Roseibium sp. Sym1: one gene and its partner. The protein of the gene in region 1 interacts with the protein of each later gene in a pairwise test. Links are inferred from orthologs where the notes say so. Each region holds a gene or a part of one and is shown in the gene's direction. Other genes may lie near its edges. The genes, in order: O6760_RS01310 and O6760_RS19260.

Evidence for each region.
Region 2: the proteins of O6760_RS01310 (region 1) and O6760_RS19260 interact in binary tests that used the Escherichia coli proteins (3 or more experiments, as listed by UniProt). The link is inferred for Roseibium sp. Sym1 from one-to-one orthologs.

What each region holds. Positions count from the first base shown.
Region 1 is NZ_CP114786.1:277,575-293,060, forward strand. What follows is about bases 7,144-10,464. They hold O6760_RS01310 (bifunctional acetate--CoA ligase family protein/GNAT family N-acetyltransferase), read left to right. Parts: upstream 7,144-7,534; coding sequence 7,535-10,264; downstream 10,265-10,464. Other genes in these bases: O6760_RS01305 (universal stress protein), read left to right, coding at 7,144-7,417; O6760_RS01315 (thiamine pyrophosphate-binding protein), read right to left, coding at 10,378-10,464. Also shown: O6760_RS01280 (TRAP transporter large permease), read right to left, coding at 1-1,262; O6760_RS01285 (TRAP transporter small permease subunit), read right to left, coding at 1,259-1,903; O6760_RS01290 (C4-dicarboxylate TRAP transporter substrate-binding protein), read right to left, coding at 1,989-3,005; O6760_RS01295 (sigma-54-dependent transcriptional regulator), read right to left, coding at 3,259-4,656; O6760_RS01300 (sensor histidine kinase), read right to left, coding at 4,653-6,440; more of O6760_RS01305, read left to right, coding at 6,584-7,143; more of O6760_RS01315, read right to left, coding at 10,465-12,042; O6760_RS01320 (hypothetical protein), read right to left, coding at 12,421-12,801; O6760_RS01325 (bifunctional aminoglycoside phosphotransferase/ATP-binding protein), read left to right, coding at 12,928-14,475; O6760_RS01330 (AzlD family protein), read right to left, coding at 14,470-14,790; O6760_RS01335 (AzlC family ABC transporter permease), read right to left, coding at 14,799-15,486. UniProt on the Escherichia coli protein: Catalyzes the acetyl-CoA-dependent acetylation of lysine residues of a large number of target proteins. Acetylates RNase R in exponential phase cells and RNase II.
Region 2 is NZ_CP114786.1:4,234,814-4,249,785, forward strand. The notes cover bases 4,455-7,261. They hold O6760_RS19260 (DeoR/GlpR family DNA-binding transcription regulator), read left to right. Parts: upstream 4,455-5,358; coding sequence 5,359-6,165; downstream 6,166-7,261. Other genes in these bases: O6760_RS19255 (bifunctional rhamnulose-1-phosphate aldolase/short-chain dehydrogenase), read right to left, coding at 4,455-5,174; rhaS (rhamnose ABC transporter substrate-binding protein), read left to right, coding at 6,307-7,261. In the rest of the region: O6760_RS19245 (GntR family transcriptional regulator), read left to right, coding at 1-1,043; rhaI (L-rhamnose catabolism isomerase), read right to left, coding at 1,571-2,854; more of O6760_RS19255, read right to left, coding at 3,072-4,454; more of rhaS, read left to right, coding at 7,262-7,299; O6760_RS19270 (sugar ABC transporter ATP-binding protein), read left to right, coding at 7,393-8,952; O6760_RS19275 (ABC transporter permease), read left to right, coding at 8,949-9,932; O6760_RS19280 (ABC transporter permease), read left to right, coding at 9,929-10,945; rhaM (L-rhamnose mutarotase), read left to right, coding at 10,950-11,264; O6760_RS19290 (FGGY-family carbohydrate kinase), read left to right, coding at 11,271-12,659; O6760_RS19295 (ArsR/SmtB family transcription factor), read left to right, coding at 12,852-13,862; metF (methylenetetrahydrofolate reductase [NAD(P)H]), read left to right, coding at 13,864-14,775; O6760_RS19305 (hypothetical protein), read left to right, coding at 14,886-14,972. UniProt on the Escherichia coli protein: Represses ulaG and the ulaABCDEF operon. Two ulaR binding sites have been identified in each promoter.

The sequences.
Region 1 (15,486 bases):
TGCACCGGGATGTCGGGACGAACCCCCGAGACCACGAAACAGTTCAGGCCGATCGGCGGGGTTATCAGACAGAGCTCCGCCATCTTCACCACCAGGATGCCGAACCAGATCGCGCAGGCTTCGCCCGACATGCCGAAGGCGCTGTCGGCCGCCGAGACGCCCTCGCCGCCGTTCAGGGCCATCACTGCCGGATAGACCACCGGAAGGGTCAGGATCAGCATGCCGATCGCGTCCATGAACATGCCGAGCACCGCATAGCCCAGAAGAATGCAGATCATCACCATCCAGGGCGAGAACTCCAGCGCGACGATGAAGTCCCTGAAGGCCTCGGGAAGACCCGCGAAGCCCAGGAAGCGCACATAGACCAGCACGCCCCAGATCAGGGTGAAGATCATCACGGTGAGTTTGGCCGTTTCGTGCAGGGCCTGGCCGAGTTGCCTGGTCTTCATGCCCTTGGCAAAGGCCACCACCAGCACCACGAAGGCACCGAGGGAGCCCGCTTCGGTCGGCGTTGCCAGACCGAAGAAGAACGAGCAGAAGATGATCGCCACCACGGCAATGATCGGCAGCGTCCCCGGGACGCTCTCCAACCGTTCGCTCCAGGTAAAGCCCTTAATTGCCGGAGCGTCGCCACGCCAGGCGGCGACGGCGACGATGATGCCGACATAGATCAGCGCCGAAAAGACCCCCGGCAGGAAGCCGGCGATCAGCAGCTTGCCGACCGACTGCTCCACCAAAATGGCGTAGATCACCAGGATCGCCGAGGGTGGGATCAGCGAGGCCAGCGTGCCGCCGGCTGCCACAACCGCGGCGGACAGGCGCTTGGAGTACCCCGCCTCCAGCATCTCCGGAATGGCGACACGGGCGAACACCGCCGCCGTGGCAACGGACGCCCCGGACACCGCGGCAAAGCCGGCGGTCGAAAACACCGTGCCGACGGCCATTCCGCCCGGCAGCCAGCCGAGCCAGCGCTTGGCGGCCTCGAACAGTTGCTTGGTAAAGCCGGCGTAAAACGCCAGGAAGCCGATCAGGATGAAGGTCGGCAGCACCGACAGCGCATAGGTGACGGATTTCGAATGCGGGATGGTGCCGGCCATCTGCAGGGCGACAAAGAAGCCGCGCTCGAAGCCCATCTTCATGGAGAAGTGGATGATCAGTCCGACAAGCCCGGTGAATGCGGCGGCAAAGGCCACCCGGACCCCGATGACCACCAGGACCAGCAGCACACCGGTCATCAAAAGGCCAACTTCAAACGGCGTCATTTGGCCTCTCCTTCGTCGAGGTCGTCACCAAAGGCTTCTTCGATTTCATGTTTGGCGTGCTCCTCGACGTCTTCAATCACCGGCACGGCAATCGGTTCGCGCGCAGGGTTCGCGACCAGTCGGGCATAGCCGTAGACCTGCATCAGCAAACGCAGAAACAGGAGGCTCAGTGCCAGGGGGATCATGAACTTGGACGGCCAGGTCGGCAGCCGGATGTCCATGGTGCTGTCGCCAATGTTCAGGGCGCGTTCGAAGTGAAACAGCGACCCCCAGATCAGCAACGCAACGGTGAAGGCGATCAGGATGACGCCGACCATCTCGCAGATGTAGAGCGTTCGGCCACTGAGCCTGCCGAGCACGATCTCCATCCGGATATGGCCGCCGACACGCTGACAGTAGGCGACGCCCGCAAAGGCGAAGATCGCCATGGCCTGTTCCGTGATGTCGATAAAGCCGGGGATCGGCGTGTTGAAGGCCAGACGCCCCAGTACCTGGGCGACGGCCAGCAGCATCAAGGCGAGAATCGAGAAAGCCGCGAACATGTTGAAGGCGTTTTCGACATGGCCGAGCCAGCCGTCGAAACGGATATACGTAACCGGGCGTTCCGAAGAGGAACGTCCACCGGGATCAGTCGTCATCATGAGTAAAAGCCCCGAGCAGGGCTTTCCGGCGCCCGCATCGTGATCGCGCGCCGGAAAGCATGAGGGTCAAGTCAGGAGTGCCGGTTTATTCGGCGATGGTCTTCTTGACCATGTCGAGCAGTTCCTGCGCGGGCAGGCCGTTTGCAGTCTGCTCTTCCACCCAGGCGGCGTGGATCGGGCCCGCCTTTTCGGCAAAGGCGGCAAGTTCCTCGTCCGAGAACTCGACCTGCGTGATGCCGCGCTCTTCCAGTTCCGGCCACCACTTGTCATAGACCTTGGCGTAGGTGTCGAGGTAATGCGCGATCGCCGGATCGACCGACTCGTCAAGCGCTGCCTTGAAATCGTCCGGCAGGGCGTTGTAGGCGTCGACATTGACCACGACCGGGCAATGCACGGTGCCCGGGTTGAGGTTCTTGGTCCACCAGTTGGCAACCTCGATGACCTTGAAGGCCAGATGCGCATGCGGAGCGAAGCCGGCCGCCTGGACCGTGCCGCTGTCGATGGCCTGGTAGGTTTCCGAGGCGGTCACCGAGGTCGGCACCGCGCCGGCGGCTTCCATCAGTTTGCCGAGACCGCCCAGCGCGCGCACGCGCATGCCGTCAAAGTCGGCGACGGAGGTCGGTACATCGCCCTTGCCGGCGAAGTTGTACTGCGGCATCGGCGACGGCATCAGCAGCTTGGCGTTCCAGCGTGCGAGATCCTTCTGCACGGCCGGATGCTCATAGAGTGCCTTGGAGACCTTCACTTCGGTTTCCAGGTCGGACACACCAAGGAACGGCAGTTCCAGAACCGTCAGGGTCGGGTTCTTGTCGGCGTGGTAGGAAGCGCAGAACTGGGCCATCTCGAATGCACCGAAGGAGATACCGTCAAGGTTCTCGCGGGACTTGGACAGCGCACCGCCATAATGCAGATTGATCACGAACTTGCCGTCAGTCTTCGCGGCAACTTCTTCCGCCAGCTTTTCGACATGTTCGGTAAAGGCGCGGCGCTTGCCCCAGAGCGAGACGTTCCAGGTCACGTCCTGGGCAAAGGTTTCGGTGGCAAAGACAGTGGCGAGCGCAAGCGCGGATACCGCGGTAGCGGACTTGAGTGAAAAGAGCATGAAATCCTCCCAAGATATTTTGCTCATTTCCTTGGCGGCTCAGCCTGCACGCTCTGCGCTGCAGGCCCGCACCAAGTCGATGGTGCCGTAGCATGACCCGTGCCAAGTGGCGTTGACAACACCTGTTTGAGGGAATTTCTGCGGTTTCGTGGCGACGAGCCGCGGATGCTGCGGTGCAGCTCGGCAAGATCTTGCCGATCCCCGTTTGCCATCGGCGGAATTCCGCCGAAACACGACTGTCCGGTGACAGGTTTCAGCTTTCCGAGGCGTCCGCCTGGCCGACCTGTTCACGGCTCAGGCCCAGCCGCGTCATCTTTTCGTTCAGCGTTCGCCTTGGGAGGTTGAGTTCGCGCATGACATCGGCAATGCGTCCGCCATGGCGGCGCAGGGCACCTTCGATCAGGTTGCGCTCATAAGCATCCATGAGGTCCTTCAGTCCGCCACCGGCCGGCATTTCTCCCTGATCACGCTGCCCGGTCACGAGCGCCTCGAGCGGCTGCGGGCTAACCGGCGCGTTGAGCACGAAGCGTTCGGCGGCATTGCGCAGCTCGCGCACATTCCCTGGCCAGGCATAGGTCTGCAGGAAGGCCTCGTCCCGCGCGCTTGTCACAGGCGGCTCCAGGCCGTACTGGACCGCAAACCGGTTCAGGAATGTGTCGAACAGCAGCAGCGCGTCGCGGCCGCGTTCGCGCAGCGGCGGCACGCGCAACTCGATCGTGTTCAGGCGGAACAGAAGGTCCTCGCGCAGGCGGCCGGACTGGACCGCCTCGCCCGGTTCGATATTTGCGGCGCTGATCAGGCGGATATCCACATCGACGGGTTTGGTGCCGCCAATCCGGTCGATTTTCTTTTCCTGAAGCACCCTCAGCAGTTTCGGCTGCAAGGCCATCGGCATGGAGACGATCTCGTCGAGGAAGAGGACGCCGCCACCGGCCGCCTCGATCCGCCCGATGCGCAGGCGATCCGCACCGGTAAAGGCGCCCGCCTCGTGACCGAACAGTTCCGCCTCGACCATCGCCTCGGGCAGCGCCGCGGCGTTGATCGCCATGAACGGCCCGTCCTTGCGCGGGCTGAAATCATGCAGCGCCTGGGCGATGACTTCCTTGCCGGTTCCGGTTTCTCCAGTGATCAGCACCGCGGCATCGGTCCCGGCAAAATGCAGGATCTGCCGGCGCAGCGCCTGCATCGCCGGGCTCGATCCGATCAAGCGGCTTTCCAGGCCGGCGCTGTCGGTCAGTTGCATCTTGAGAGCACGGTTTTCAAGCACCAGTGCACGCCTGTCACAGGCGCGCCGTACCACATCCGCGATCAGGTCCGGATCGAAGGGCTTCTCGACGAAGTCATAGGCGCCCGCGCGCATGGCTTCCACGGCCATGGGGACGTCACCGTGCCCGGTGATCAGCACCACCGGCAGGTCGGCATCCAGATCCTTGACCCGGCGGAGCAGCATCATGCCGTCCTCGCCGTCGAGCATCACGTCGGACACCACGCAGCCCTCATAGCCCGGCGACAGCTTCGCCAGGGCCTGATCGACAGTGGCCACTTCCTGGGTTTCGTAGCCGGCCAGGCGGATCCACTGCCTGAGGGCGGCGCGCATGGAGGGATCGTCGTCAACGATCAGGACGGGGATCTTGATATGCTGGTCTGTCATTCGGCCGCTTCGGATTTCAGATCCGGTAGGGGATCATTGTCGGCATGCCCTTCGCCGAGGCCCGGCAGCCGGAGTTCGAACACGGCTCCTTTAGGGGTGTTCGCCGTCACTGACAAGCCGCCGCCGAGATCTTCCGCAAGACGGATCGAAATGGCGAGTCCCAGCCCCATGCCGCCCGAACTGGCCTTGGTCGAGAAGAATGGATCGAAAATCCGTTCACGCAGATCCTCCGGAATGCCCGGGCCATTGTCCGAGATCCGCAGGATCACCTGCCCTTCCTGCTGGTCGGCCCGGAGCGTCACCTTGCCCTGCTCCTCGCTTGCGGCCGCATCGGCGCCGTTGCGCAACAGGTTGACCAGGATCTGTTCGATCCTCAGCGGCGCCGTCTCGGCCTCCAGCGGCGCGTCGGGAAGGTCCAGATCCAGGGTGACGCCTGTCTCCTCGAAACGCGGCCGCACGATCTTTTCCGCGACACGGACGCTTTCCCTCAGGTCGATCTTCTCGATCCGGCTTTCACCCGGCCGGGCGAAGCGTTTCAGCTCCTGTGTGAGGTGGGCCATGCGCATCTGCAGGGAGTCGATCTCGTCCAGGTTTTCCGCAGCCGTGTCGGTATCTCCCTTTTCAAGGAACTTGCGGGTGCCCGCCACGAACATCCTGAGGGCGGCGAGCGGCTGGCTGAGTTCATGGACGACGGCGGCGGACATTTCGCCGACAGCCGCTAGGCGGTTCGACCGGGCAAGACCGCGCTGCGCTTCCAGAAGCTCGCGCTCCACGCGCCGACGCTCCTGAATCTCCTCGACAAGGCGCGTGTTCAGTTCCTTGAGACCGGCCGATTCCTGGCGCAGCAGCGCCGATGCCTTGCGCAGGCGCCGTCCACGCAGGACCAGCACGATAACCGCATAGATGAGACACAAGGTGATCGCAGCCGCCCAGATCGGCAGCACGCTCTTGCGGGTTTCCTCGACCGGTACCAGGAAATGCAGCGTCCAGCCGAGCAGGCCGACATCCGCCGAATTGTGACGGAAGGCCCTGCCGTCAATCACGAGCTGCTGCTTGGCCTGCACCGGCCGGTCGCTGACCGGTGTCAGATCCCGGCCGGCATACTGACGGGTGGCCTCGATCGTCCGGCGCACTTCCTCGGGCAGGGCGGCGAGCGTGCGGTAACGCCATTCGGGCTGGCTGGAGAGAAAAATCACGCCGTTTGCGTCGGAGGCAAACACGGTTTCCCCGCCTTCGGCCCAGGCTTCTTCCAGCGGCCCCATATCCACCTTGACGACGGCAACCCCGACCGGCTTGCCGGTAACCGGGGTCGGTCTTGCCAGAAACAGGCCCGGTTCGTCCGAGGTTGCGCCGATGGCAAAAAACTGGCCCTCCCGGCCCTGGTACGCCGACTTGAAATAGGGCCTGAAACCATAGTTCCGGCCGACCAGCGACAGGCTGTCCTGCCAGTTGCTGGCGGCCAGCGTCGTGCCCTCCGCATTCATCACGTAGAGCAGCTCGACGCCGGAATTTTCCGCCATTTCCTCGAGGAAACGGTTGGCGCTCTCAACCGGCTGGCCGAGGCCCAGCGCGGAGGTCGCACGCGGATCGCGTGCGATCATGTAGGGCAGGTAACGGTATTTCTGGTATTCGCCGAGGATCGTCTGGCGGTACAGCGTCAGGCGTTCGGCCGCCTTGCGGTCAATGCTGTCCCTGTCCAGCTCCAGAAAGAGCTGAACCAGCACGAAGGCGGCCACCACGAGCAGGAACGGCGGCAGGGCCAGATAGAGCCAGCGTTTCGACATGGGTCCATATTGCGCATTTTTTCCGTTTCGGCCAGCGGGAGCGGATTTCCGTTTGATACGCGTCAAGGACGGTTGCACCATCGCTCCTGTAATTTTCTGGCAAGGCCGGTTCGATACGCATGTACCGGCCATAGGAGGGTTAAATGCCGATCAAAGATATTTTGACTGTTCTGGATCTCGCGGGCGATCAGCCGGCCGCCAAGTATGCGCTGGAATTCGGCCGCACGCACGATGCTCACGTGACCGGCCTGGCCGTGTCGTTCGAGCCTGTGGTGCCGGCCTTTGCCGCAGCGCCGATGCCGGTCGACTATCTCCAGGCCGCGCATGAACAGGCGATTGCGGCCGCCAATGAAGCCAAGAAGGAGTTTGACGAACTCGCCCGCCTTGCGGCGGTCAACAGCGAAAGCCGGGTTGCCGAAATCCTGACCGGCGGACCGCTGGAAAACGTCCTGGTACATTGCCGGCCGACAGATCTCGTCGTGGTCGGCCAGGCCAATCCCGACCAGCCGGAGCCCATGCGCGAATTGCTGATCGAAACCATCCTGTTCGAAAGCGGCGTGCCTGTCCTGCTGGTGCCCTATATCGGCAGCAAGGCGTTCCAGCCGAAAAATGTCCTGGTCGGCTGGGACGGCAGTTCCACCGCGACCCGGGCCATTCACGCCGCTCTGCCGGTGCTTGAAAAGGCCGACAAGATCACGCTCCTGGTGATCGAGAAAAAGGCAACGACGGCCCAGGGACAGCCGGGTGCCGATGTCGCCAACTATCTCGCCCGCCACAACATGGATGTCACCGTGGAGGTGATCACCAACCCGCAGGCAGGCATTGCCGACACCGTGCTCAACCACGTCAGCGACAACGGCAACGACCTTGTTGTCATGGGCGGATACGGCCACAGCCGGATGCGCGAATTCCTGTTCGGCGGCGCGACCCGGGAAATCCTGGAAGCCATGACCGTGCCGGTGCTGATGGCGCACTGAGCGAATTTTTTGCAATGCAAAATGCCCGCGGACCTGACACAATCGGGGCCGCGGGCATTTTGTTTGGATGTTCTTTGAAACCGGCGCCGATTTCGGCGGCGGGAAAGGATTGCGCAGGTGACCATTCGAAATCTGGATGGCTTTTTCGCGCCGCGCTCGATCGCGGTCTTTGGCCCCTGCCGGCACCCCGGGGTCCTGACGCAAAAACTGATCGCCTGCCTGCATGATATCGAGGCCGGCCATCCCGTCACGCTGATCGGCATCGACGAGGACGTCCCCTTTCACGGCAGGAAGGTCGACCGGCTGGAAGACCTGGAGACCATGCCGGACCTGGCGATCTATCTGGCCGCACCCGAGGTCCTGCCCGGCACGATCACGAAACTTGGCGCCGGTGGCACGAAAGCTGTCCTGATCCCCTCCCCCGGCTACGAAATCTGGCCGGAAGACCTGCTTCAGGCCTGCCGGGAGGCCGCGCAATCGACCAATCTGCGCCTAATCGGCCCGGGAACGCTTGGGCTGGCGGTTCCCGCAAGCGGCCTCAACGCCCTTTTGAGCGCCGAGCCTCCGGAGAAGGGCGAAGTCGCCTTTATCTCGCGCTCGGGCGCCGTCCTCAACGCGACACTGTCCTGGGCGAAAGCGCACCGGACGGGTTTTTCCGCGGTCGTTTCACTCGGTGCGCGCATGGATGTCGATATCGGCGACCTGATCGACTATTTCGCCCAGGATTACCGGACCCGCGCCATCGTCTTGCACCTTGAAGGCATCGCTGTTCCGCGCAAGTTCATTTCCGCGGCCCGGGCCGCCGCGCGCAGCAAGCCGGTGATCGTGATCCGTTCCGGCAAGAGCCGCGACACGGGCGGAACCGGCCGGACCCATGCCGGCCGCCTGGCGCGCACGGACCTGGTATACGAGACCGTGTTCCGCCGGACCGGGCTTTTGCGCGTTCATGACCTTGATGAAATGTTCGAAGCACTTGAAACGCTCTCCCACATCCGCGTCCCCCGCTGCGAGAAACTGGCCGTTCTGGCCAATGGCCGCAGCCTGGCAAGCCTGGCGGTCGACCGGTTGTCGGACCTGGGTGCCGATTTCGCCAATCTTGGTCCGGAGACACGCACGGCCCTTGCGGGCATCAGCCGGACCCATGCAGACCTGGACGATACGCCCGCGGCGGCCGGCTCGGTGATCCTGAAGGAGAGCGTCTCACCGGAGGACATCACCGGCGCCATCACCACGGTCCTGAAGGATCCGGAAGTTGACGGGGCCATTGTCCTGCAGGCAGCCAGCGCGTTCCAGCCCCTGCCGGCGATCGCAAAGGCGGTGGTCGACGCCGGACTGGCCGACCGGCGGCGCACGGGCCGGCGCAAGGCCCTTGTCGCGGGTCTCATCGGCGGTGACGGCGCGGTGCGCGCGTCCCTGTCAGAGGCAAAGATCCCGAACTATGCCAGCCCGGCGGAAGCGGCGCGCAGCCTCATGCACCTGGCGCACGATGCGCAGGCCCGGGAATTTCTGATGGCGGTTCCTCCCAGCCTGCCGAGCAGCTTCACTCCGGATGTGGCGACTGCGCGCGGGATCGTCACGGCCGCGCTGGCGCAAGACCGGACCTGGCTCAGCCCTCCTGAAGTTGTCGCGGTGCTCAGGGCCTATGACTTGCCGATCATGGCCACGCAGATGGCGGAAACCCCGGAAGAGGCTGCCGCCCTGTCGCGGCCGTTTCTCGAGGAGCACGCGCATTGTGTCGTCAAGCTGATCTCTCCGGATCTGCCGTTCAAGTCGCGTATCGACGGCGTGCGCCTCGGACTGGACAGCGCCGAGGCCGTCCGGCATGCGGCGCAAGAGCTGATCGCGAAAACGAAGCTCAATTACCCGGACGCCCGGATCGCGGGGATCTCCATTCACCCGATGCTGGAGGACCGGCACGGACTGGAACTTTATCTGGGACTGGCGGAGACACCGGAGTTCGGGCCTGTTCTGGTGTTCGGTCACGGCGGCACCTCGATCGAGGAAAGTGTCGATATCGCCCTCGAACTGCCACCGCTGGACCTGAACCTTGCAGAGGCGATGATCGGGCGCACGCGCATTGCGCGCCTGCTCGACGGCGGCCCGTCCCGGCCCGCGCTCGACCGGGCCGCGCTCGGCCAGGCGCTGGTGAAACTCTCCCAGATCACCATCGACATTCCGGAGATCCAGGAACTCGACATCAACCCCATCGTGGCGCTGCCTTCCGGCCTGATTGCGCTCGATGCCCGCATGACCCTTTGCCACCCGGAGCAACGGCCCGGCCGCACCGGAAGCTCCCGCCTGGCGATCACGCCCTATCCGCAGGAGTGGGAGCAGACCCTCACCCTGAAGGGCGACCGGACCGTCTTCGTGCGTCCCGTCCGTCCGGAGGACGAAGACATGTTCAAGGCGTTTTTCGAAGCCGTGACCCCGGAAGACCTGCGCCTGCGCTTCTTCGCGCCCGTTCGGGACTTCAGTCACAGGTTCCTGTCCCGTCTGACCCAGCTGGACTATGCCCGCGCCATTGCCTTCACCGCGATCGATCCGGACAACGGCAGTCTGCTCGGCGTTGTCCGCCTGCATGCGGATCCCGATCACCAGACCGGCGAATATGCGGTGATGGTGCGTTCCGACCTGAAGGGCCTCGGTCTTGGCTGGGCCCTGATGAAACTGATCATCCGCTACGCAAGGGCGGACGGCATCGAAGTGATCAAGGGCGAGGTGCTGAAGGAAAACACCTCGATGATCTCCATGTGCCATGCCCTCGGCTTTACCGTCGGCACGTCGCCCGACGATCCGGGCATCGCTCTGGTGACATTGCCGGTGGCCGAGATGCCGGAGGAGATGTGAGGGGATACACGCCTTCCCCACCCCACCGTCATTCCGGACAAGTGCAGCGCAAGCTGCATGCAGATCCGGAAATCGGCGCATCAGCGTGAGCGCAGTCTGTTGAGCTCCCGCCCCTATTTCCCCTCCGCCGCGGCGCGGATCTGGCTCAGGCTTGCAGCGGGGGTGATCGCCTCCGGATCGAGTTTCAGATGCAGGACCGCGGGCGTGCCGGAGGCACGGGCCCGCTCGAAGGCCGGGCCGAACGCTTCGGTGGTCTCGACCGTCTCGCCGAAAGCGCCGTAGCTTCTGGCAAGGGCGGCGAAATCCGGATTGACCAGTTTCGTTGCCGACGGCCGGCCCGGATAGTGACGTTCCTGGTGCATGCGGATGGTGCCGTACATGCCGTTGTCGATCACCAGCACGATGATGTTGGCGCCGTCCTGGCAGGCGGTGCCGAATTCCTGCATGGTCATCTGCAGGCAGCCGTCGCCGGCGAAACAGACGACCTCGCGTTCCGGGAAGGCCAGTTTCGCCGCAACCGCCGCCGGCAGGCCGTAGCCCATGGATCCGGAGGTCGGGGCGGCCTGGGTGGCAAAGCGGCGGAAACGGTGGAACCGGTGCAGCCAGGTGGCGTAGTTGCCCGCGCCATTGGTGCAGATTGCATCTTCGCCCAGATTGGCCTCCAGCCAGTCCATCACGCCGGCCATCTGAAGCGCACCCGGGATTTCGGGGCGCGCGCCGGACCAGTCCAGATAGTCCCGATGCGCCTTTGACGCTTCCCCCGCGCCTTTCAGTTCGGATGGCGGCTGCAGACCCTCCGCGGCCTTGCAGAAGGCGGTCGGGCTGGCATGGATCGCGAGCGACGGCCGGTAGACCCGTCCCAGCTCCTCCGCATCCGGATGGATGTGCACCAGCTGCTGGCTGGGGCTCGGAATATCCAAGAGGGAATAGGACTGGCTCGGCATTTCGGAGAGACGGCCGCCGACCAGCAAGATCAGGTCGGACGCCTTGATCCGGGCAAGCAGCTTCGGATTGATGCCGATACCGACGTCGCCGGCATAGTTGGCGTGCAGGTTGTCGAACAGCATCTGGCGGCGGAAGGAACAGGCAACAGGAAGATCGAAGCGTTCGGCGAAACGGGTGAAACCGGCCACGGCCTCTTCCGACCAGCGGCTGCCGCCGAGGATCGCGATCGGCCGTTCCGCCGCCCAGAGACGCTTTTGCAGATCCGCCATCTGGGTCAGTCCGGGATGGGTCTCGACCTGGGACCAGGCGGGAGGCTGCGGCACGTCGGCCATTTCGACAAGCATGTCTTCCGGCAGGGCCAGCACCACCGGGCCCGGACGGCCGGACGTCGCCACATGATAGGCCCTTGAGATGAATTCCGGCACGCGCCCGGCGTGGTCGATCTCGGCAACCCACTTGGCGATGCCGCCGAACATCTGGCGGTAGTCGACTTCCTGGAACGCCTCGCGCTCGCGCATGCCGCGTTCGATCTGGCCGATGAACAGGATCATCGGCGTGGAATCCTGGGCGGCGACATGAACGCCGGCCGAGGCGTTGGTGGCCCCGGGACCGCGGGTGACCATGCAGATGCCCGGTCTGCCCGTCAGCTTGCCGTGGGCGTCGGCCATCATCGCGGCACCGCCCTCCTGGCGGCAGACGGTGACGGGGATATTCGCGTCGTAAAGCGCATCCAGAACGGCCAGGTAGCTTTCCCCGGGCACGCAGAACACCCGCTCCGCGCCATGGCGCTCCAGCGCCTCCACAAGCAATGCGCCGCCGGTCTTTTCAGCCATGATCCGTTTCCTGCTCAAAAATGCCTGATCATTCTATAGCGTATGAAACAGCGGCCTGTCAGAGGCGAAAATCAGATTAATTGGCAATGAGATCATTCCGAAATGGAAGGATTGACAGATATCTTGGGGATTGTGACCGATCCTTCGAGACGCGAGCAAGCTCGCTCCTCAGGATGACGCTGGTGGGTGCTGATGCGTCTGTTAGCTCAGATAATCCAAGTGCCTGCCGCCCCCCAAGCGTCATCCTGAGGAGCCGCGACAGCGGCGTCTCGAAGGATTTGGCCACGCATTCCTTTCATCGCTTCAACTCAAACACCCAAAAAGAAAAGGCGCCGGTCTCCCGGCGCCCTTTCCGGCCGTTGCATTGTCTTGCTTTTCTCAGACCGACTGCACCGTCACCACCTGGAATGTGTGGAGGTCACCGTCCTCGTCCTTGATGGAGACATACTCGCCCGGATTGAAGGCATGCGACCCGAACCGGTAACCGGCTTCGTCGTCATCTTCTCCATCGATGTCGTAATGGAAAGCCCAGGACCCGCCCGGCCGGTGGATCAGGTGGCCGATTTCCTCTTCCTCGCTGCCCCAGAAGCGGCGCACGCGGCAATGCGCGCGTTCCTTTTTCCAGGCTGCAGCGTCGATGTGGCCGGTGCCGTCGAGCGGTGCGGTGAACTCATAGCCATGACGTGCCGAGCCTTGCGGATATTCTTTCGTCCTGGCCAGGTTCAGCCTGATCTTCTTCAAACCCGGATGGTCGTTCATGGTGCCCTCCTTTACTGACAATCCACGTTATTTGTGCCACATCGGCATGGTCTCACATTGAGAAGGATCAAACTGATCCCTCGCCGGGTGGGGCATTGTGGCAACGCTTGCACTGAAGGACCGAATATGGACCAGGCTCAATCCCAAGATGAAGCTCTTGCGTTTCTGGGCAACCTGCCATCCGACGACCCGAACCGGCCGGAGGTCAAGCGGATCGACACCCATGCCAACATTGTCTTCCTGGTCGGCACCCGGGCCTACAAGGTCAAGCGCGCAATACGCTACCCGTTCCTCGATTATTCGACACTGCCTCTGCGCGAGGAAGCCTGCAAGGCGGAAATCACCTGCAATGGTCTGAATGCCCCGCAGATCTACCGCCGCGCGCTGCCGGTCACCCGCGAGGCCAATGGCGGCCTGGCCCTGGACGGTGGCGGCGACACGGTTGAATGGGTGGTCGAAATGAACCGTTTCGAGCGCCGCAACGAGCTTGACGTGATGGCGCAAAGGGGACCGTTCGCGGATGACCTGTCCGACCGGCTGGCCGACATGATGGTGGCGGCCCACGACGCCGCTCCCCTCCGTGACGGCGCCGGTTTTCAAGCCGAGCTGGCCGCTTACGTGGAGCAGAACGAAGCCGCCTTTCATGAACACCCCGAGCTTTTCCCGGCCGGGGAGGTGCGCCATCTGAGCGATACCGCGCGCACGGTTCTCGCAAGCCTTCACGAGCTGATCCTGCGGCGGGGCGACCAGGGCCTGGTGCGGCGCTGCCATGGCGACGCGCATTTGCGCAACATCGTCCTGATCGACCAGGTCCCTGTCCTGTTCGACGCGGTCGAATTCTCCGACGCCATAGCCACCGGGGACGTTCTCTACGACCTTGCCTTCCTGCTGATGGATCTGTGGGAGCGCGACCAGCCGCGTGCCGCCAACCGGGTGTTCAACCGCTACTTGGACAAGAGCCGGCTGGACACGCATCCGGAAGGGCTCGCCGCCTTGCCGTTCTACCTGATGATGCGCGCGGCGATCCGGTCCAAGATCGCCGCCAGCGCCGCCCTGACCCAGTCGGACGAGACGGAGAAACAGCAGCAGCAGAACCAGGCAAAAGCCTATTTCCGCTATGCGCTCGCCTTTCTCGAGCCGTCGCGCCCCGGACTGGTGGCAATCGGCGGGCTGTCCGGCACGGGCAAGACCACGCTGGCCTATGACATCGCGTCCGGCATCGGGCGAGCACCCGGTGCGCGTGTCCTGCGCACCGACGTGATGCGCAAGCGCCTGCTCGGTATTGCAGAAACTGACAAGGCGCCGCCGGAAGCCTACACCAAGGAAGCCTCGCAACGGGTCTACCATGCTCTGGACGACACCATCCAGGGTGTTCTGGCTGCCGGGCATTCGGCCATTTTCGACGCCGTGTTCGCAGACGAAAACGAGCGCGACCGCATTGAAGGAATCGCAAGACGCGTCGAGGCGGGGTTTTCGGGCCTGTGGCTGACAGCGCCGGCGGAGGTCCTTAAGGAACGCGTTGGCCAACGTGCCGGAGACGCTTCGGATGCCACCACCGAAGTGGTCGACACCCAGCTCGGCTACGACATCGGCGAGATGTCCTGGGCGGAGGTCGATGCGGGCGCGGGCAAGGAAGAAACAGCCGACCGCGCCCGAAAGGCGCTTGGCCTATAGGCCCGCCGCCCTCAGCGCCGCGGCGGCGCCGACTGCAAAAAACACGGCGACATATTCCTTGCGCAGCTTGATCTGGGCAACTGCGGCAACGACGAGACACAAGGCGACGGCAACGCCGCCCTTGAGCACGATCGGGAATATGGTGGAGACGATGATCGCTCCCGGCAGCGCCTCCAGCCCGCGCCGCACCCTGTCCGTGATCGGCAGCCGGCCCATGATCCAGTAGCCCCCGGCCCTGAGCGAGTAGGTGACGGCCACCATGCCGAAAACGGCGGTGACGAACATCATGTCCGCGGAAAAAAGTCCCTCAGTCATCGAGCCCCTCAATCATCTAGATAGGCCCCCGCGAACGCACCGGCGATGGCACCGGTGAAAATGCTCCAGTACCCGCCGACCAGATACCAGGTCAGACCGGCGACGCCCCCTGCCACCATCCAGCTGACCGTCTGGCGCTTGCCTTTCCAGAGCGGCACCAGCAGCGCCGCGAAAAAGGCCGGCAGGACAACATCCAGGCCGAAGGCCTTCGGATCGGAGATCAGGCTTCCCGTGAAATAGCCCGGCACCACCGCCAGCGACCAGATTGCCCAGCAGAACAGGCCGCCGCCGAGATAGACCCCCCAGTCGCGTGTGCCCTTGTCATATTCGGTAATCGCCAGCAGCCAGTTGAGATCGGTGAGGAAGAACAGCGCCGGATAGGTCTGCCACGCGGGCACCTGGCCGAGCCACGGCCTGAGGCTGGCACCGATCAGGAGCATGCGCATGTTGACCGCCGCCGTCACGCCGATCATGGCGATCACCAGCCCCCAGGTGAGCGGACTGCCATAGACTTCCATGGCCACGAACTGGCTGGCACCGGCAAAGACCAGGGAGTTCATCATGACCGTTTCGAGGAAACTCAGGCCCTTCTGGGCTGCGACCGTGCCGAACACGAGGCCAAGCGCGATAATGCCCGGTGTTGCCGGAAAGCACAGCGTCGCTCCCCGCACACAGCCATCAAGGCTGATGGTGACA
Region 2 (14,972 bases), 4.0 Mb from region 1 along the record:
CAAATGCCCGTCCGGGCGACCGTGTCCCCACCGTTCGGCAATTGATGTCCGAATTCGGCGTCTCCCAGGCCGTCGTTCTGCGTGCGACGGAGCGGCTCAAGGCGCAGGGAAAAATATCCGCACAGGTCGGACGCGGGACGTTTTTCGTGGGCGAGGAACATGCGCGGGGACTTGCGGCCGAGACGCACGAAACAAAGGGAAGGGCCGACCAGAAATCGGTCCTTATTCTGCGCCGGTCAACGCGCCTGCAGCGCGGTCGGCGCGTTCTGGAACTCCTGCAGGCACACCTTCAGGAAAACAATTGCCGGGTCGTCGAAGTGGCCTATACGGACAGCCGCGATGCCCTGGACATCCTGCGCAACCTGCCTCATTTCGACGCCTGTATCATTCAGTCGACCTTCGAGACGATCACGATCGACATGTTGGCTGCGGTGCGGCGCAAGTCGGCAGCAATCGTCGTGGACGGAGCCGTTCTTGCAGGCACGGAGGTGGATGCGGTGGGTTTTGAATGGGGGAGCGCCGTCGAGCTGGCACTCGGACATCTGCGTTCCCACGGCCACAGCCGGATCGGCCTCGTGTTGAGCACGCACTTCGTGCTTGCCGCGGAACTCGGCAGGATCTGGTTCGAATGCCGGATGGACGGCGCACCGGATACGCACACCGTGATACAAGTGCCGGCGTGGCCACAGGAGGACTTCGCCGCAAAGGCGGCCGAAGAGATTGCGAATACGCGCAATTCGTCGGGCGAACTGCCCTTCTCCGCGCTCATCGTCTGGGGTGTTGAGAGCGGAAACGTGTTTCTCGACCAACTGAGGGAAAAGGGCATCGACGTCCCTGGAACGCTGTCGGTCGTCCTCCTCGGGCGTACGGATCTCGAGAGCGAGCACGGAGGATTTTTCTCGGTTGCAGGCTCGACGACCTCCGCACAGGCCGAAGCCCTTGAGCAGACGATCCGGAGGCGGTGGGATCGGCCCGACAGTGAATACCGCGTGCGATACCTGCCCCTGAGCCTTCTTGAAGGGCCATCTGTCGCGGATCGGTGATCCGAAAGCCTGGTGAGGACACGTTTTCGGCTTCGCCTGCCGGATCAACCGATCCGTTCTTCGTATCTCTCGAGAATGCCCTGCCCAGGAGATCCGGGGCCGAACACGTGTCCGCACCTACCGGATCCAACCATGTGGCCGGCACCGCGATTGTCCGGTTCGATGGCCAGGTGAGCGAAACCGGACAGTTCGCATCCGGCCAATTTCCGAACATCTCAACGCTCACTGCCGATTGCCGTCTTTCCGGCCTGCCTTTAGGTGACGGACGCATAAATGAAGACGAAATGGCATGGAAAATGGCGAAACACCGCTAGGAAGGGTGCGTGGAGCGGGCTTATTGCCCGGTCAAGCGCACTGACGACGCGGAGTGAAGCCATTTCCATGTCCTTCGGATTTGACCGAATTGGGCTTCCTCAGCGTCGCGAAAGGCTTGAAAATGAACCACATTTCCTGCGCTTTCGCTCCTTGTTGAAGACCAATTCGCCTCAAACCATTTCATCTACATTTATGGGTCCGTCACCTAGACCTCAGACGATCCCGCCGCCGGCGCCCGAAACTTCCGGGCGGATTTCCGCGACCTTCTGGCGGTAGCCGGCCGCGCGGTAGGCGGCGACCGGGTCGGCGGCGCCGCCGTTTTCGAGACGGGCCATGGCCAGGATCGGTTCGACATCGGTGCGGAAGGCTGTCTTCAGCGTGGTCGTTGCCATCAGGGCGTCGTTGTCTTCCTGGAAGCCGGTCAGGGCGGGGCGGTCGACGATGAGGGCCTGGGCATAGGCGCGCTGGACCTCCATGGCCGAGACCATCAGGCTTTCGATCGGATCGGTGACGTTGTGCGACTGGTCGAGCATGTGCGCCGGATCGAAGCCTGGAGCATGGCGGGTTTCCGCGTCGACCAGTTCGTTGAACACCAGGAACAGGCGGTAGGGATCGATCGAGGCCGTGTCGAGATCGTCGTCGCCGTATTTGCTGTCATTGAAATGGAAGCCGCCGAGCTTGCCGAACTGGATCAGCCGGGCGACGATCATCTCGATGTTGACGTTGGGCGCATGGTGGCCGAGATCGACGAGGCAGCAGGCCCTGTCGCCCAGCTCCCGCGCGATCATGTAGTTGGTGCCCCAATCCTGCACGACCGTTGAATAGAAGGCCGGTTCGTACATCTTGTGTTCGGTGAAGAGCCGCCAGTCGTCCGGCAGGCCGGCATAGATCTCTTTCGCGGCCTCCAGATAGCGTTCGAACTGGCGGGTGAAATTGACCTGGCCGGGGAAATTGGAGCCGTCGCCGATCCAGATGGTCAGGGCCCTGGACCCGAGCGTCTTGCCGATCTCGATGCATTCCAGATTGTGTTCGATGGCCTGCCGGCGCGTGGCCGCATCCGTGTGGGTGAGGGAGCCGAACTTGTAGGAGCGCTCCTGGCCGTCCTGGTCCTGGAAGGTGTTGGAGTTCATGGCGTCGAAGCCAAGCCCGAGGGTTTGGGCCTTTGCCTTCAGCTCGGCCGGGTCGGCCTTGTCCCAGGGAATGTGCAGGGAGACGTTCGGCGTTGCCCGTGTCAGCTCGTGAATGACGGCGCAATCTTCCAGCTTGTCGAAGATGTGCCGCGGTTCGCCCTTGCCGGGAAACCGGGCGAAGCGCGTGCCGCCGGTGCCGACGCCCCAGGACGGAATGGCAACGCCATAGGCGGCGACCTTGTCCTTGATGGCGTCAATGGAAATGTCTTGCCGGTCCAACCGCTCGCCCAGAATGTCGTAGTCGCGCCTGAGCGTTTCGGTCCGTGCCTCGTTTTCGCTGGCGATCAGTGCCGTGTCGATCATCATCTTGAAGATCCTTTTCAGGAATTCCTGGCCATTGAGAGTAGGGGGAGGGCATCGCCACCCCATGTGCGTCATCCTGAGGAGCGCGCCAGGCGCGCGTCTCGAAGGATTGGCCTCCTGCTCTTTGAATTTGCCACCCATCCTTCGAGACGGACCTGACGGTCCTCCTCAGGATGACGGGAGTTGTTTAGCCTCTCAGAACGAGGATATTGGCTTGTCGTTACCGCGTGAACGCCTGGACGTTGCCGGCATCGACATTGATGATGTTGCCGGTCGATTTCGCGGAGGCCTCGGAGGCAAAGAAGTAGCTTGCCTCGGCAATGTCCTCCGGCAGCACGGAGCGTTTCAGCAGCGAGCGCTGGCGGTAATGCTCCTCCAGCTCCGACGTGTCCTTGCCATAGGCCTCTGCGCGTTCCTTGAGCCAGTCGCCCGACCAGATCTTGGACCCGCGCAGGACCGCGTCCGGATTGACCACGTTGACGCGGATGCCGTCCGGAGCGCCTTCCAGCGCGAGGCAACGGGCGAGATGCAGCTCGGAGGCCTTGGCGGTGCAATAGGCGCTGGCACCGGGCGAGGCGGCAAGGCCGTTCTTGGAACCGATGAAGATGATCGAACCGCCGACACCCTGGGTCTTCATGACCTGGAAGGCGGAACGCGAGACCAGGAAGTAACCTGTCGACAGGATCGACATGTTGCGGTTCCACAGGTCTAGCGTCGTCTCCTCGATGGGCGCGGACGAGGCAATGCCGGCGTTCGACACCAGGATGTCGACGCCGCCGAATTCCAGCGCCGCGCGGGCGAAGCTGTCGGCGACAGCTTCCTCGCTGGTGACATCCATGGTGACGGCGCGGACAACGTCCTTCGAATAGCGTCCGGAAAGATTGTCGGCGGCCGCGCCAAGGGCATCGGCATCGATGTCCGCAAGGACCACGCAGGCGCCTTCGCGCAGGAACCGTTCCGCCGTGGCCGAGCCGATGCCGCCGGCGCCGCCGGTCACGAGGGCGATCTTGCCGGCAAGGCTCTTCGGCTTGGGCATGCGCTGGAGTTTCGCTTCTTCCAGCAGCCAGTATTCGATGTCGAAGGCTTCCTGCTCAGGCAGGCCGCAATAGGTGGAGACGCTGGAGGCGCCGCGCATGACGTTGATGGCGTTGGTATAGAATTCGCCCGAGATGCGCGCGGTCGCCTTGTCCTTGGCGAAGGTGATCATGCCGACGCCGGGGACCAGATAGACAACCGCGTTGGGATCGCGCAGAGCCGGGCTGTCGTCATGCTTGCAGCGGCCGTAATAGGCGGCGTAATCGTCCCGGTAAGCCTCGACGGCGGCGCCGAGGCCGGACAGGGTCTCGTCGACATCCGGTGTGTTCGGGTCGAAGTCGACCACCAGCGGGCGGATCTTGGTCCTGAGGAAGTGGTCCGGACAGCTTGTGCCGAGGGCGGCGAGCGCCTCCATGTCCTTCGAGCAGACGAATTCCAGCACCGCGTCGCTGTCGTCGAAATGACCGACCATGTGCTGCTTGCCGGACACCATGCCGCGGATGGCCGGCATGAGTTTCGCGGCAACGGCTCGGCGCTCCGCCGGGGCAAGTGCCCGGTGTTTCGAGCCGCCGAAGGCCTCCTTGCCGGCGGTCTTCTGCTCGAACCAGGCAATGGCCTTGTTGATGATTTCCAGCGTGGTTTCGTAGCAGGTCTTCGCATCGTCGGCCCAGGTGAAGAGGCCGTGGCTTTCCAGAACGACGCCGCGCGAATCCGGGTTCTCGAGGCAGAATTTTTCCAGCCACAGGCCGAGTTCGTAGCCGGGGCGCTTCCAGGGCAGCCAGCCGATGTCGCTGCCGAAGATCTCCTGGGTGATCGCCTTGCTGTCGCTGGCAGCCGCAATCGCGATGATCGCGTCCGGATGCATGTGGTCGACATGTTTCTTCGGCACATAGGCATGAAGGGGCGTGTCGATGGAGGCGGCGCGCGGATTGAGGTTGAAGGTGCAATGGGGCAGGTAGCCGACCATCTCGTCTTCGAACTCGACGCCGCGATAGATGCCTTTCAGGGCACGGAGCTTGTCCATGTAGAGCGTCGCGAAGCCGTCCATCTTGATGGTGCCGACATCGCCGCCCGAGCCCTTGACCCAGAGCACTTCCGCCATCTCGCCAGTCAGCGGGTCCTTTTCCATCGCCTTGGCCGAGGTGTTGCCGCCGCCATAGTTGGTGATGCGCTTGTCGGATCCGAGGAGATTGGAACGGTAGAGCAGAAGCTCCGCCTCGTTCATGCCGGAGGCCTTCTGGTCATCCCACAGATCGGCCAGCCGGGACCCGGCAGCGGAATTCAACATCTTTTCCTCCCATGAAAGCCTGACAGCTTGTGTCTCGTTGACTAGAAACTCGCCTGATTGGATCGGTATGTCAATCAAAAACGATCAGAAACAATCATATTGCACTGCAAAATGATCAATTTTGACATTTTATGATTGACAGTGACCGGTATCAGTGGAAATGTTCGATCAATGGGAGGACCAGATGCACGAGAAAGAACGCCACAGGATCATATTGTCCGCAGTCCAGGATCGTCCGGTCGTGACGGTGCAGGAACTGGTGGCGTTGACGGATTCCTCCGAGGCAACCATCCGCAGGGATATTGCCCAGCTGCATGTTCAGAAGAAGCTGCGCCGTGTCAGGGGCGGGGCGGAGTCGATACATCCGCCGCAATTCGTCGGCCTGGCCGGCCGGCCGTTCAGCGTCAACGAAACGATCAACATCGCGCAGAAACGCGCAATCGCTCAAAAGGCGGTGGATCTGTGCGAGGACGGCGACGCAATCATCGTCAATGGCGGAACGACCACGTTCCAGATGGTGCATCCGCTGGCGACCAAGCGCTGCCAAGTGTTCACCAACTCGTTTCCGATTGCCGAGCATCTCCTGAAGAATTCCAAGAACACCATCATGCTGTCGGGCGGGGTGATCTACCGCGAACAGAACATCATCCTCAGTCCCTTCGACAATGACGTGACCCGGAACTTCTACGCCAAGCGCATGTTCATGGGCGCCCAGGGCCTGGGGCCGCTGGGCCTGATGGAAGCGGATCCGCTGCTGATCCAGGCGGAGCAGAAGCTGATCGGCCAGGCGGACGAGCTGGTGGTCCTGGTGGACAGTTCGAAATTCAGTGCACGGTCCAGCCTGATCCTGTGCGCGCTCGACCGGATATCGACCGTCATCACCGATGACGGCATCACGGACAGCGCGGCCAAGATGCTGGAGCAGGCCGACATCAATCTGATCGTGGCGCCGGTGAGCGCCGCACAGAGCAAGGCGACCTCGAACGGGTAGCCGACATTCTGCCGGGTCCTGAGGAGGGGCGGCAGACTGGTGCATCCCGCGTTCGACGAACGCGGACAAGATGCTCCAGCACTTAAGAGCGATCAACTTCCTGCATTCCAAGGAATGCAGGTTGATCTTTGGGAGGAAGCAATGAAACTCTGGAAATCACTTCTGGCCGCAACTGCCGTTGCCGCCGTCACAATCGCCGGGCCGGCCCAGGCCGAGGACAAGCGCATCGCCCTCGTGGTCAAGGCGCTTGGCATCGGCTTCTTTGAAGCTGCCGCGAAAGGCGCGGAAGAGGCCGCCAAGGAACTCGGCGATGTCGAGATCATCTATACCGGCCCGACCGACACCACGGCCGAAGGCCAGATCGAGGTCATCAATGCGCTGATCGCCCAGAAGGTCGACGCCATCGCGATCTCCGCCAACGACCAGGATGCCCTGGTGCCGGCCCTGAAGAAGGCCATGGACCGCGGCATCACCGTCATCTCCTGGGATTCGGGTGTCGCGCCGGAGGGCCGTCAGCTGCATCTGAACCCGTCGTCCAATCCGCTGATCGGCAACATGATCATCAAGCTGGCCGCCGATCACCTGCCCGACGGCGGTGACGTCGCCGTTCTTTCCGCCTCCGCGACCGCCACGAACCAGAACATCTGGATCGAGGAAATGAACAAGGTCAAGGACAACTACCCGGGCATCAACGTGGTCGCGACCGTCTATGGTGACGACCTTGCCGACAAGTCCTACCGCGAAGCCCAGGGCCTGATGCAGACCTATCCGGACCTGAAGGCCATCATCGCGCCGACCTCCGTCGGCATCGTTGCCGCTGCCCAGGCTGTTTCCGATGCGGAGAAAGCCGGCCAGATCAACGTGACCGGTCTTGGCCTGCCGTCCGAAATGGCCGGTCATATCGAATCCGGCGCGTCCAAGTCCTTCGCGATCTGGAACCCGATCGATCTCGGCTACTCCGCCACCATGCTGGCCTACAACCTGGCCACCGGAAAGGCCGAGGCAGCGCCGGGCGCGGAAATCGAAATGGGCCGCATGGGCACGCTGACGCTCAACGACAGCAACGAAGGCGCGATGGCGGATCCGTTCGTCTATGACAGCTCGAACATCGACGACTTCAAGGACATCTTCTAAGCTGGTCGTCACGACCTGACGGAAAACTGTCCGGGACCCGGTGCCTAGGCTCCGGGTCCTCACCTCAAGACTTCTAACACCAGGCTCCGGGATATGGTCATGCTTGCGAACACGCAGGGCAGTGCGGACGTGCATCCGCAATCGGGCGACGCCGTCAGCCCCGTTCTGTCCCTGAAGGGAGTCTCCAAGTCCTTCCCGGGCGTCAAGGCGCTCTCGGAAGTCTCGCTGGAACTCCATCCCGGCGAGGTCACCGCGCTGGTGGGGGAAAACGGTGCCGGTAAATCGACCATCGTCAAGGTTCTGACCGGTATCTACCAGCCGGACGAGGGCGAGATCCGGATCGGCGGTGCGCCCGTCACCTTCCCGACCGCGCAGGATGCGGGCCGGGCAGGGGTCACGGCCATTCACCAGGAAACGGTCCTGTTCGACGATCTTTCGGTGGCCGAAAACATCTTTATCGGCCACGCACCGAAGACGAAATTCGGACTGATCGATCGCAAGGCCATGGTGGACAGGGCGCGGGCGCTGTTGGACCGGATCGGCGCGAAGATCGATCCTGCCGTAACCCTCAAGGATCTCGGCATCGCCAACAAGCACCTGGTGGCCATCGCCCGGGCGCTGTCCATCGATGCCAGCATCGTCATCATGGACGAGCCGACAGCATCGCTGTCGCACAAGGAAATCGAGGAAACCTACGAGCTGGTCGAGCGGCTGAAGGCCGAAGGCAAGGCGATCCTCTTCATCAGCCACAAGTTCGACGAGATCTTTCGCATTGCGGACCGCTACACGGTTTTCCGCGACGGCCAGATGGTCGGGGCCGGCAAGATCGCGGAGGTCGGAGAGCAGGAGCTGGTCAAGCTGATGGTCGGCCGTTCCGTCGACCAGGTGTTCCCGAAGCGCAGTCCGCAGCTGGGCGACGAGGTCCTGAAGGTGGTCGGCTATTCGCACCCGACCGAATTCGAGGATATCGGCTTTTCACTACGGGCCGGCGAGATCCTGGGGTTCTACGGACTGGTCGGCGCGGGCCGCAGCGAATTCATGCAGGCTCTCTTTGGCATCACCAAACCGTCCAAGGGCGCGATCCGCATCGATGACCAGGTTGCCGTCATCCGCGACCCGAACCAGGCCATCGGCCACGGCATCGTCTATGTGCCGGAGGATCGCGGCAAGCAGGGCGCGATCAAGGGATTGCCGATCTTTCAGAATGTCTCCCTGCCGTCGCTGAAGGAAACGTCCCGAAACGGGTTCCTGAGGCTGGCCGAGGAATTCAGGCTGGCGCGCGACTACACGCAGCGGCTGGACCTGCGGGCCGCCGCGCTCGACCAGGATATCGGCGAGCTTTCCGGCGGCAACCAGCAGAAGGTGGTCATCGCCAAGTGGCTGGCCACGAAGCCGCGGGTGATCATCCTGGACGAACCGACAAAGGGCATCGACATCGGGTCCAAGGCCGCGGTTCACGAGTTCATGGCCGAACTCGCCGCCCAAGGCCTGGCCGTCATCATGGTGTCTTCGGAAATTCCGGAAATCCTCGGCATGTCCGACCGGGTCATCGTCATGCGCGAAGGGCGCATTGCCGCCGAATATGAAGGCGATGACCTGACACCCGAACATCTGGTGCGCGCGGCGGCCGGCATCACGGAGGTGCGCTCATGATCCCGCCGGTTCTGAAATCCCGCGAGGCGATCCTGGCGGGTGCGATCCTCATCCTGGTCGGTGCCATCGCCTCGCGCTTCCCCGCCTTCGTCGCGCCGTCGAACCTCGCCAATGTCTTCAATGACACGGCGCCACTGATCATCCTGGCCCTGGGGCAGATGGTCGTGATCCTGACCCGCTGCATCGATCTCTCCGTCGCGGCCAACCTTGCGTTGACGGGCATGGTGGTTGCCATGCTGAACACGGCGATGCCCGGCCTGCCGGTGCCGCTGATCCTTCTGATCGCCGTCAGCCTCGGTGCGCTCATGGGGCTTTTCAACGGGCTGCTGGTCTGGCGGCTGGACATTCCGCCGATCGTGGTGACGCTCGGCACCATGACCATCTACCGGGGCATCATTTTCGTGATTTCCGGCGGCGAGTGGATCAACGCCCACGAGATGAGCGATGCCTTCAAGGCGTTCCCGCGCGAGGTCGTGCTCGGCCTGCCTGTGCTGTCCTGGATCGCGATCCTGGTGGTGCTGGGCTTTGTCGTCCTGATCGGGCGCACACCGCTCGGCCGGGCATTCTTTGCCGTCGGCGGCAATCCGCATGCCGCTGTCTATACCGGCATCAATGTCGGTCTGACCCAGTGTGCCGCCTATGTGATTTCCGGCGCGCTGGCCGGGTTGACGGGCTACCTCTGGGTGGCGCGTTATGCGGTCGCCTATGTCGACATCGCGGGCGGGTTCGAACTTGAAGTGGTCGCGGCCTGCGTCATCGGCGGCATCTCGATTGCCGGCGGTATCGGGTCGGTCGGCGGTGCACTGCTCGGGGCCCTGTTCCTCGGCATCGTCAAGAACGCCCTGCCGGTGATCAACATCTCGCCCTTCTGGCAGCTGGCCATTTCCGGCAGTGCCATCATCATCGCGGTCGCCTTCAACGCCACGTCTAACCGGACCAAGGGCCGGGTGATCCTGAAAAAAGCGGAGCATGCGGCATGAGCGTCACCGCACCTGACACCAGTCCCGCCGGACGGCAGATCCCGGACCGGCTGAAATCGCCGCTGCAGCGTTTCCTGGGGAGCTGGGAGCTGCTGCTGCTCGGTGTGGCCGTCGCCGTTTTCATCCTGAACAGCTTCGCCTCGCCCTATTTTCTCGACCCGTGGAACCTTTCCGACGCGACCTTCAACTTCACCGAAAAGGCGATGATCGCCTTTGCCATGGCCCTGCTGATCATTTCCGGCGAGATCGATCTGTCCGTCGCCTCGATCATTGCGCTGGCGTCGACCGCCATGGGCTTTGCCGTGCAGATGGGCGCGGACACGCCGGTGCTGGTGCTGATCGGTCTCGGCGTCGGGCTGGCCTGCGGCGCGTTCAACGGCGTGCTGGTCACCGGCTTCGGTCTGCCGTCCATTGTGGTCACCATCGGCACCATGAGCCTGTTCCGGGGCATCTCCTACATCGTGCTCGGCGACAAGGCCTATACCGGTTATCCCTCCAGCTTCGCCTTTTTCGGACAAGGCTATGTCTGGTGGGTGATCTCCTTTGAGCTGCTGCTGTTCGCGCTGCTGGCCGTTGTCTTCGCCGTGATCCTGCACAGGACCAATTTCGGCAGGACCGTCTATGTCATCGGCAACAACCCGGTGGGAGCGCTCTTTTCCGGTATCCGGGTGACACGGGTGAAATTCGCCCTGTTCCTGCTGACCGGGCTGATGTCAGGCGTCGCCGCGATCTGCCTGACCTCGCGGCTCGGCGCGACCCGGCCTTCCATCGCCTTCGGCTGGGAGCTTGAGGTCGTCACCATGGTCGTGCTTGGCGGGGTCAGCATTCTGGGCGGTTCGGGCTCCATTCCGGGTGTGGTGATCGCCGCCTTCGTTATGGGTATGGTCACTTTCGGCTTCGGGCTGTTGAACGTGCCCGGCATTGTCATGTCGATTTTCATCGGCCTGCTGCTGATCGGCGTGATCGCCCTGCCGCGTATCGCCCGCCAGCTCCTGGCAAAACGCAAGGTCTGATCCCATGGAAAAAATCGCCTTCAAGATGCAGCTGAACCCGGGCATGGAAGCGGAATACAGGAAACGCCACGACGAGATCTGGCCGGAGCTGGTCTCGCTTCTGAAAGAGGCCGGTATCAAGGACTATTCGATCCATCTGGACCGGGAGACCAATATCCTCTTCGGTGTCCTGTGGCGCGAGGACGGCCACAGGATGGACGACCTGCCCAATCATCCGGTGATGCAGAAATGGTGGGCGCATATGGCCGACATCATGGCCTCGCACCCGAACAACGAGCCCGTCGTCACGGCGCTTGAAACCGTTTTTCACCTGGACTGACCGGGAATGAGCGATATCCGGCATGTCGGTGTAATCGATATCGGCAAGACCAACGTGAAGGTCGCCGTGGTCGATCTGGCCGGGGAGCGCGAGATCGGCGTGCTGAGCCGGCCGAACCAGGTGCTGCCCGGACCGCCTTATCCGCATTATGACCTTGAAGGCCACTGGACCTTCATCTGCGAGGCGCTGGCGGACCTCAACCGTCAACACCGGATCGATGCGCTCTCGGTAACGACCCATGGCGCCAGTGCCGTGCTGCTCGACAGGGCCGGCAAGCTTGCGGCGCCGATGCTCGACTATGAGTTCGACGGCCCGGACAGCCTTGCCGCCGACTACGACGCGATCCGTCCGGACTTCGCCGAAACCGGTTCGCCGCGTCTTTCCATGGGGCTCAATCTCGGCGCGCAGCTGCACTGGCAGCTGAGAAGCGATCCGGAGCTGCTTGACCGGGTCGCCATGGTTCTGACCTATCCGCAATACTGGAGCTTCCGGCTGACAGGTGTGGCGGCCAACGAGGTGACATCGCTCGGCTGTCACACCGATCTGTGGTGTCCGGGAGAGAACCGGTTTTCCACCCTGGTGGACCGGCTTGGTCTTGCAGGGAAAATGGCGCCGGTGAAGAAGGCGGGGGATCGTCTTGGAACGCTCCTGCCTGCGGTCGCCGAGCGCACCGGCCTGGCCGCTGCAACACCGGTTGCCTGCGGCATTCACGATTCCAATGCGTCGCTCTATCCGCATCTGGCTGCCAGAAAACCGCCGTTCTCGGTGGTCTCGACCGGTACCTGGGTGATCGCATTGGCGATTGGCGGCCGTCCTGTCCAGCTCGATCCGGCGCGCGATACGCTGATCAACGTCAACGCCTTCGGCGACCCGGTCCCCTCCGCCCGTTTCATGGGCGGCCGGGAATTCGACATCGTGACAAAGGGCCGGGACCGCACCTGGTCCGAAGCCGACAGGGTGAAGGTCCTTGAAACCCGGGCCATGCTGTTTCCGGCCGTGGAGCCGAGGTCCGGCCCCTTCCAGGGAAGGCATTCCAGCTGGAGCGTCGAGGAGACGGGCCTCAGTGATGGCGAACGGTTCGTCGCCGTCTCGTGGTACCTGGCCTTGATGACCGCCGAATGCCTTGCCATGAGCGGGGCGGACGGGCCGGTCATCGTCGAAGGGCCTTTTGCGAAAAACGCGCTTTACCTCGACATGCTGGGAGCGGCGACCGGGCGGCCGGTTACCGTCTCCGGAGGGTCGTCGACGGGCACGAGCATTGGCGCCGCGATGCTTGTTTCAGGATCGGACCGGCTGCCGGCGGCAGAGCCGGACGCGACAGGGGAGGCGAGCGCCCCCGATCCGGCGCTGGAGGCCTATGCCGAGGCCTGGTTCAGGCAGCTGCGGGCCTCATAACAAGCATCCATTCCAGCCGGATTGTCACGTTTCGGAACCGGATATCACTGGTCCGGCGCATTGGTTCCAGCAAGGTTGCCGCTTATAAACCATTCCACGTCGCAATTGTTTTGATCGCTTGCATTGGCTGTCTCGTTGATATAAAGATATCTTTATATCGACATTGATGCCAGATGAGCGCAAGTGACCGCGATGACCGAAGAGCAGACCCTATCCGTGGAAGATACCCTTGCCGCCCTCAGGGCGGTCGGCGAGACCACGCGTCTCAGGCTGATCGCGCTCCTGGCGGAAAGCGAACTGACGGTCAAGGATGCAACGGCCATATTGGGGCAGAGCCAGCCGCGCATTTCCCGGCATCTGAAACTCCTGGCCGAAGCGGATCTGATCAAGCGCTACCCGGAAGGCGCCTGGGTCTATTATCGTCTGGCGGACGGGCCGGAAGGCCAGCTCGCCCGGGACCTCGTTGCCCGGATTTCCACCGACGATGCCGTGCTTGCCGCGGACCAGGAACGGTTCCAGGCAATCCGCAAGGCCAAGGCGGAGGAGGCGGCCGCCTATTTCGCCGCCCGCGCGCTGACCTGGGACCGGGAGCGTTCGCTGCACGTGTCCGAAGAGGACGTGGAGGCAGCCATGCGCGCCGCCCTCGGCGACAAGCCCTTTCAGTCCTTCCTGGATCTGGGCACCGGCACCGGGCGCCTGCTGGAGGTCCTGTCCGACCAGTATACGTCCGCGCTCGGAGTCGATGCGTCGCATGACATGCTGGCGGTTGCCCGGGCGAATCTGGCCAAGGCCGGATTGTCGAACGCGCAAGTGCGCCACGGCGACGTCTACGCATTGAACGTTCCGCCGCGGTCCTTCGACGTGGTCGCAATCCACCAGGTGCTGCATTTCCTCGACGAACCGGCCCGGGCGCTCAACGAGGCCGCGCGGGCCCTGCGCCCCGGCGGCCGCCTGCTGATCATCGATTTCGCCCCGCATGAACTTGAGTTCCTGCGTGAAAAACATGCCCATCGCAGGCTCGGCTTCGGCCATGAGCAGATGGAACGCTGGCTGGAAGCACTCGAGCTTGACCTGGAACAGGTGACAGACCTGGTTCCGGGCGATGACAACGAAACCAATCTCACCGTAACGCTCTGGCTGGCGCGTGACCGACGCATCGTCACCGACCTGCCTGCTCAAAATCCCTCCCGAGAGGTCGCATAACATGACTGACAGTTCCAACCGCCGTTCGCACCAGGCCGCCTCGACGCCGATCACCGCGTCCTTCGAGTTCTTTCCGCCGAAGTCCGACAAGATGGCCGAGACCCTGTGGAGCACGGTCCAGCGCCTGGAGCCGCTGTCGCCGTCCTTCGTGTCGGTCACCTATGGCGCGGGCGGTTCCACACGGGAGCGTACGCACAAGACGGTCGAGCGCATCCTGAAGGAAACGAATCTGGCCCCGGCGGCGCACCTGACCTGTGTCGGCTCGCCGCGGTCTGAAGTCGATGCCATCGTCAAGGACTACTGGGATCTGGGCGTGCGTCACCTCGTGGCCCTGCGCGGCGACCCGCTGGAAGGCATCGGCTCGCGCTATGTGCCGCATGATGAGGGCTATGCCTATGCCACGGACCTTGTGGCCGGCATCAAGAAAATTGCCAATTTCGACATTTCCGTTTCCGGCTACCCGGAAAAACACCCGGAAAGCGGGACGTGGCAGAAGGAAATCGACAATCTGAAGCGCAAGGTCGATGCCGGTGCGGACCGGATCATCACCCAGTATTTCTTCGACAACGACCTGTTCGACGAATACCTGGAGCGCATTGCGGCCGCGGGCATCAACATTCCGGTGATCCCGGGCATCCTGCCGATCCACAATTTCGAGCAGACCATGGTATTCTCGGCCAAGTGCGGCACGTCGATCCCGCAATGGCTGGCCCGCCGTTTTGCCGGTCTCTCCAATGATCCGGAAACCCGCAAGCTGGTCGGCGTTTCGATCGCCTGCGAACAGGTCATGGACCTGGTCGATCGCGGCATCAACGACTTCCACTTCTACACGATGAACCGCGCCGACCTGACCTATGCCATCTGCCACATGCTGGGCATGGGCCGGAACGAACCGGAGAACCTGGCCGCCTGAAGGGGGCCGCGTTTGTCCGAACGAGAAGACACTGATCGATCTTGAACGATTGGAACCGGCCGCGGTCCTCAAGGCCGCGAGTGGTTCCGGAAACCGAGAACCTGGTCGCAATGGCAAAGCTGAGTACCGCCGACAACGTTGAAGCGACCGCAAGCACCGTCTTGCGGGAAAAAGGCTTTGAACTTCATGTCATCGAT